3 regions of the Fusibacter sp. A1 genome follow, and region 1 is predicted to be linked to each of the others. Evidence: predicted binding sites of a transcription regulator. Region 1 holds the regulator's gene; each other region holds the start of a gene.
What was found. Region 1 encodes Rex, which represses fermentation and respiration genes when NADH is low (regulators of the CRP and FNR family bind a similar motif). Its sites were predicted from a motif close to ATTGTTAANNNNTTAACAAT; they were not measured.

Region 1 (2,273 bases):
GCAGTTAGGTTCTCTTCTAGAGACAACAAATCTTCGAATGCGGACATGCAGTAACTGAGTAATGTGTAGTCCTCATCCAACTCATCGGTTTGCTTCATATAACCTACCTTGAGTTTGCTGTCCATATAAATCATACCGCTATCTGGTTCTTCAACACCTGCAATAAGGCGTAATATGGTTGTTTTTCCAGTGCCGTTACGGCCGATAAGTCCCAATTTGTCTTGTGCGTTTATCGAAAATGAAATCGAATCCAACACAGTTTGTTCGTAATATGCTTTTTTTATTTGACTAAATGATAATGCAATCACTGAAATCACCTCCATACAAGTTTAGCAGAAAATCATATTATGTGATAGTGCCCGACTTAAAAAATCATGATATATACCTTGAGAGCGCTATGTTTGGGGTGGTTGGATGTTTGACAGTGTGAAAACAGGATGCTATAATTTTTATTAGGTAAATAAATTATCATTTAACGAACATTAGATAGAAAGCAATGCTTTCAAATAAACAGTAATGGGTGGGTGTAGCGATGAGCGAAAAAATTTCAAGAGCGGTTATTAAACGTTTGCCAAAGTATCACAGGTACTTAAAGGATTTGCTCGAGAAAGATGTTAAAAGAATATCTTCTAAGGAACTTTCAGAAATCATGGGGTTCACAGCGTCACAAATCAGACAGGACTTAAATAATTTTGGCGGATTCGGACAGCAGGGATACGGCTACAATGTAGAGGAACTTTTTTCTGAAATCGGTAGCATATTGGGTCTTGTAAGCGATTATAAGACAATCATCATCGGAGCCGGAAATCTTGGACAAGCTTTAGCGAATTACACAAGTTTCGAAAAGTTCGGATTCAATCTGCAAGCGATGTTTGACCTTAACCCACGTCTCATCGGTATGAAAATACATGATGTAGAGGTGCTTGATGTAGAAAACATCAGCGAATATTTGGAAAAAGAAGCTATAGACATCGCCTACATATGCACCAACAGAGATGCGGCACAGAACGTTGCAGAGAAGCTAGTCAACAATGGAATAAAAGCCATCTGGAACTTTGCTCCAATCGATTTAAAGGTCCCAGAAGATGTCATCGTGGAAAACGTTCACCTAATCGAAGACCTATTCACAATCTCATACTTCCTAAAGGGAGCGAGTAAGTAGTAATAAACAAAACTAGACGAAGTCTAGTTTTTTTATTACCGCCCCACCGGCCAGGATAACTTATTTTGTTATTCCGTAGAGGTGCATAACCTCTTAGAGCTCTTTAACTAGACGAAGTCTAGTTTTTTTATTACTACAATGATATCCAAACTGCGTTCGGGTGATATGCATGAAATGCATGAAATACACTTCGTGTATGATATAGCCTTCGGCTATTAGATATGCATTTGCATATGCCACAATAACTATCACCATCCCAGCACTATATGCTATAATGGCACTAGTCGGGCTGGTTCCCCGATAATTAACTTGGAGGTATTGAATATGAGAGAAGTAGTAATTGTATCTGCTGTTCGTACAGCGATAGGATCATTTGGTGGGGCAATCGGTAAAGTGACTCCTCAGGATTTAGGTGCGACTGTTATCAAGGGCGCCCTTGAAAAGATCAATCTGGATCCTAAAGAAGTAGATGAAGTGATGATGGGCTGTGTTATTCAAGCGGGTCAAGGGCAGGGGGTTGCCAGACAAGCTGCGATTAAGGCGGGACTATCTATCGAAACACCGGCGATGACAATCAATATGATTTGTGGTTCTGGATTAAAGTCGGTTTCACTTGCTGTTCAGTCCATCATCAGTGGCGACAACGAAGTCGTGGTTGCTGGTGGTATGGAGACCATGTCAATGGCGCCATATCTATTAAAAGAGGCTCGTTGGGGCCAACGTATGGGCGATGGTCAACTTTATGATACGATGGTGAGAGACGGCTTGTGGGATGCCTTCAACGACTTCCATATGGGTCAGACGGCTGAAAACTTAGCTTCAAAATACGAAATTTCAAGAGAAGCACAAGATGAGTTTGCAGTTGTTTCACAAAACCGTGCTGAGGCGGCTCAAAAAAGCGGTAGATTTAAAGACGAGATTATTCCAGTAGTGATTCCTCAAAGAAAAGGCGATCCTATTGTATTTGAAGAAGATGAATATATCAAGCATGGCGTGGTTGTTGAGAAATTAGCTAAACTTCGCCCGGCATTCAAAAAAGACGGCAGTGTAACGGCGGCAAATGCATCAGGCATCAACGACGGTGCAGCTTGTATCATCGTAATGAGCAAAG
Region 2 (2,273 bases), on a different contig from region 1:
ATGCGCAAGTTCAAACCTGCCCTTTTTACCAGATTGGCTGGCTCCAGTAAATGCGCCCTTCACATATCCGAACAGTTCCGATTCCAGCAGGTTTTCCGGTATGGCGGCACAGTTGACCATGACCATGGGTCCTTTCGAACGATGGCTCGCTCCATGGATCGCATGGGCATAGAGTTCCTTGCCTGTTCCGCTAGGCCCTACGATCAGAACGTTCGATTCCGATTTTGCAGCTTTTTTAGCCAGTTCCTTCGTGCATTTTGTCGTGCAGCCAGCACCACTGATATGCTCGAAGGTGTATTTGGGCCTGTTCACACCCTTGCCGAGTTCGACATAGACACTGATTTCCTTATGGTTCTTCTTCACTCGGTTATACAAGGTGTACAGATCGTCAATATCTTTGAAGGTCGCTTTTCCGATGGCTCCCCTGACCTTTCCGTCTACAATCAGAGGCACCCTCGAAGCGATCATCTTATTCCCCCTGATCACCTGTACCTGATCATACTCCGGGACACCCGTTTCAAGTACGAGGTGCATTCTGGTGTTTTCTATGACATCACCAACAAACCTACCTTCAGGATTCTCTGCGCCTATGAACTCCTTATAAGCCTGACTGATCGCGATGATCGTTCCCACAGCATCAACAATCACATACCACTCATTGGTGTGGTTGAGCATCATATCCAGCGCATCAAATCGTACATCCATGCATTCACTGTGATGTTTGCACCCGTTTATTTTCATCCTAATCTCCTAAAGTGTCTATTCATTAGACACACTACCGCTTATGCTCCTAGGTGGTTTCACATTTTCATGGACTTTCTTGGCATACGTGTCCATTCTTTATACATCAATTGTCACATATTTAACAAAGAATGTCTATATTTTATACACAAAACCCCATTATATTGGCTTCCAGATAATTAAAAACTATCAAACTCATTGAAATACAAGGTTTTAGGCAGTCAAACATTTTTGGCATACCTCTTGCAATATATGCTTTTACGTTAAATATATAACTATTAGGAGGATTATTATGGAATTCGGTTTATCTAAAGAACATCAGATGTTACGTGATATGCTTCGCCAGTTTTCGAATAGCGAAGTACAGCCACTCGCGAAGGAAGTGGACGAACTTGAAAGGTTTCCTATAGAAACGCTCCCTAAGATGGCTGAGATCGGTTTGATGGGTATCCCCTTCCCTAAAATGTACGGAGGCGCAGGCGGAGACAACTTGGGTTATGCTATGGCAGTCGAAGAACTTTCAAGATCATGTGCGACAACAGGCGTGGTTCTGTCAGCTCACGTATCGCTTGGAGCCTCACCGATTTATGAGTTCGGAACAGAGCAGCAAAAACAAAAATACCTTGTTCCTCTGGCAAAAGGTCAGCAACTGGGCGCTTTCGGCCTGACAGAGGCAAACGCCGGCACGGACGCCTCGGCGCAGCAGACCACAGCGGTTCTAGATGGGGACCATTATGTCATCAACGGTTCCAAGATATTTATTACAAATGCCGAATACGCAGACACCTACATCGTTATGGCTATGACAGACAAGACAAAAGGAACACGAGGTATCTCTGCCTTTATCGTCGAAAAAGGCACCCCAGGCTTCACCTTTGGTCCCAAGGAAAAAAAACTGGGCATCAGGGGTTCTGCGACTAGCGAGCTGATCTTTGAAAACGTACGAGTTCCAAAAGAAAATCTGCTTGCAAAAGAAGGGCATGGATTTAAGATCGCCATGAAAACACTCGACGGCGGACGTATCGGCATCGCATCGCAGGCGCTCGGCATCGCCCAGGGAGCACTTGACGCGACCCTCTCCTACACAAAAGAAAGAAAGCAGTTCAACAGACCGATCAGCGCCTTCCAAAATACCCAGTTCATGCTTGCTGATATGGCCACCCAGGTAGAAACATCTAGGCTGCTCGTTTACAGGGCTGCATGGCTTAAGGACATGGGTTTGCCCTATGCAAAAGAGGCTGCGATGGCTAAGCTTTTCGCTTCTGAGGCCGCGATGAGCGTCACAACCAAAGCGGTTCAGTTACATGGAGGTTATGGTTACACAAGAGAATACGATGTCGAGCGAATGATGCGCGATGCGAAGATCACAGAAATTTACGAAGGAACTTCAGAAGTACAGCGCATGGTTATTTCTGCAGCGTACCTTAAATAAGGAGGACAATCATGAAGATTATCGTTTGCATAAAGCAAGTACCCGACACAAATGAAGTACGACTAGACCCTACAACCGGAACACTCATAAGAGACGGCGT
Region 3 (2,273 bases), 210 kb from region 1:
GCTAGTCTTGATATCGCAAGGGCTCAGCTGGCGACAGAGGGGGAGGAGCGAATCAGTAACATTTTGAAGTTATGTGAAGAGGCTCGTGTGAGAATAGAGGGAATCGAAGGATTATATGCCTTTGGACCAGACCAGATCGGTCATCCCGGTGTGTTCGCATTTGACACGACAAAACTAGGTGTTAATGTCGCTCAGCTAGGGCTCACAGGTTTTGAAGTATATGACATGCTCTTTGAGCACTATAATATTCAGATTGAAATGGCGGACATGTACAATATTCTAGCAATCGTCAGCTTAGGCGATACAAAAGAGAGTTTGAGCGCGCTTGTAGACGCACTTGAAGATATTGCACTCAACAGACGAAAAAGCGAGCCGGTGATACTTTATACGGCGACGCTTACAAATCCTCAAGTGATCGTTTCTCCACGGGATGCCTATTATGCGACCAAGCACGTGGTCGCGCTTGAAGATGCCGTTGGTGAGATCAGCGGCGAGTCGATCATGACCTATCCGCCTGGAATACCGATTGTGACACCAGGCGAGAAAATCAGTGCGCAGATGGTGGAGCATATTGTTCGTTTAAAGAGCCAACCTTCGCTGATGCAGGGGACTGAAGACCCTTATGTTGATTTTATCAAGGTGTTGGGGTATTAGGTGATTGGAAGATAGAAGATAAAAAAGACAGTTCTTGCGAACTGTCTTTTGTTTTTTAGATTTGAGCCATTCTTCAGCACCTGGAAGACGAGCTGCTTTGCCATGGAGGCGGCACGAACTGGGGTACGTTCTGAGGCTTTAGGGCTTTGAGAGATTGAAGCTACTCTTCAGCACCTGAAAGACGAGCTGCTTTGCCGTAGGGGCGGCACGAACTGGGGTACGTTCGTGCTACATCCTTTTTTTATAAACGGCTTCTGCTCGGGCGGTTAGGAAGTCTTCTCTTCTTTGGTCGAGCTGTTGCATGAAGTCGTTGGCGCTGTCGTCGTCGGTTTCGATGACGTCTCTTGTGCTTTCGTAGGCGTCCATCATGTCGATGCTTAGGCTAAGGTAGGCGTTAAGTATCGCGATTTGGCTTTGGGCGTATAGGTCGTCGTTTTCGGTTTCGTTGATGATGCTCTGGTACATGTCGATTGCGGCGATATAATCTTTGTTGGCAATCGGTCCGATCAGGTCTGCATATAGCTTTAAAGCCTTATAGTGCACATCGTCTTGCAGTTCTGCTTCAAGTATTTCTTTGATCGAATCTACCGCTTGTTGGTATTGACGGTTTTTTACTAATTCCACTGCTTCTGTGTAAAGAGTTTCTCGCATCATTTCACCTCGTATAAAATTAGATGTTAAAATAGTAACAATTGTTCGACTATTCTGTCAATTGTGATACACTGATATTGTCCACAAATTAACGTTCCCTATTGCTATTATACCAAAGGGAACCGATAAAGGAAAAGGAGGATTTGATTAGTGACATTTACAAGAGAAACTTGTCAACAAGTCGACGCTATTTGTGAAGCTCATGGAAACAATGAGTCACATCTTTTGCCCATTCTTCAAGAGGCGCAAGAGCTTAGCCCCTACCACTATATCTCACAAGAGGTGGCAAGCTATATAGCATCGAAACTCAATGTGACACTCGCTCATGTTTCGGCGGTAATTTCGTTCTTTTCATCGCTATCTACAGAGCCAAGAGGCAAACACGTCATTCAGATCTGTAAGAGCACAGCATGTCTAGTGAACGGTTACCAAAATATTCGTGATAGTCTAGAAGAGCATTTAGGAATTAAAGTGGGTCAGGTAACAGATGACCAGATGTTCTCACTGGAGTATACCGAATGTATTGGAGCTTGCGATGTATCACCGGCTATTCGAATTGATAAAACAGTACATGGCAACCTTACACACGAAAAAGTCGCTACGATTTTAAGCGAAATAAGGGGGCGATAGGATGGCTGTTAAAACACAAAGGATACTCACAAAGAAGTTTAAGGAATACGATCCGATGTCGATCGAGGGTTATATCTCACTTGGTGGTTTCAAGCAATTTGAGAATTGTCTCAACCGAAAATCCGAGGATGTGATCGAAGACATCAAAAAATCAGGAATAAGAGGCAGAGGCGGTGCGGGCTATCCTACAGGAATCAAACTTGAGCAATCAAAAGTGGTGCCTGGAGAGAAGAAATATATCATCTGTAACGCCGATGAAGGCGAACCTGGAACCTATAAGGACCGTCAGTTCATTGAATTCGATCCCTACAGCATTGTAGAGGGCATGCTTATAAGTG

Region 2: the regulator Rex is predicted to act here: its motif matches at 851-870, upstream of DWB64_RS07800 (acyl-CoA dehydrogenase).
Region 3: the regulator Rex is predicted to act here: its motif matches at 1,328-1,347, upstream of DWB64_RS05475 (NAD(P)H-dependent oxidoreductase subunit E).

The regions. Positions count from the first base shown of each region.
Region 1 is NZ_QQWI01000003.1:115,260-117,532, reverse strand. It holds gene DWB64_RS04570 (ATP-binding cassette domain-containing protein) at 1-308, opposite strand, end outside; gene DWB64_RS04565 (redox-sensing transcriptional repressor Rex) at 533-1,162, shown strand; gene DWB64_RS04560 (acetyl-CoA C-acetyltransferase) at 1,487-2,273, shown strand, end outside.
Region 2 is NZ_QQWI01000005.1:41,989-44,261, reverse strand. It holds gene DWB64_RS07805 (sigma-54-dependent Fis family transcriptional regulator) at 1-741, opposite strand, end outside; gene DWB64_RS07800 (acyl-CoA dehydrogenase) at 1,034-2,173, shown strand; gene DWB64_RS07795 (electron transfer flavoprotein subunit beta/FixA family protein) at 2,185-2,273, shown strand, end outside.
Region 3 is NZ_QQWI01000003.1:320,857-323,129, reverse strand. It holds gene DWB64_RS05485 (aminotransferase class I/II-fold pyridoxal phosphate-dependent enzyme) at 1-654, shown strand, start outside; gene DWB64_RS05480 (hypothetical protein) at 883-1,308, opposite strand; gene DWB64_RS05475 (NAD(P)H-dependent oxidoreductase subunit E) at 1,456-1,935, shown strand; gene DWB64_RS05470 (NADH-quinone oxidoreductase subunit F) at 1,937-2,273, shown strand, end outside.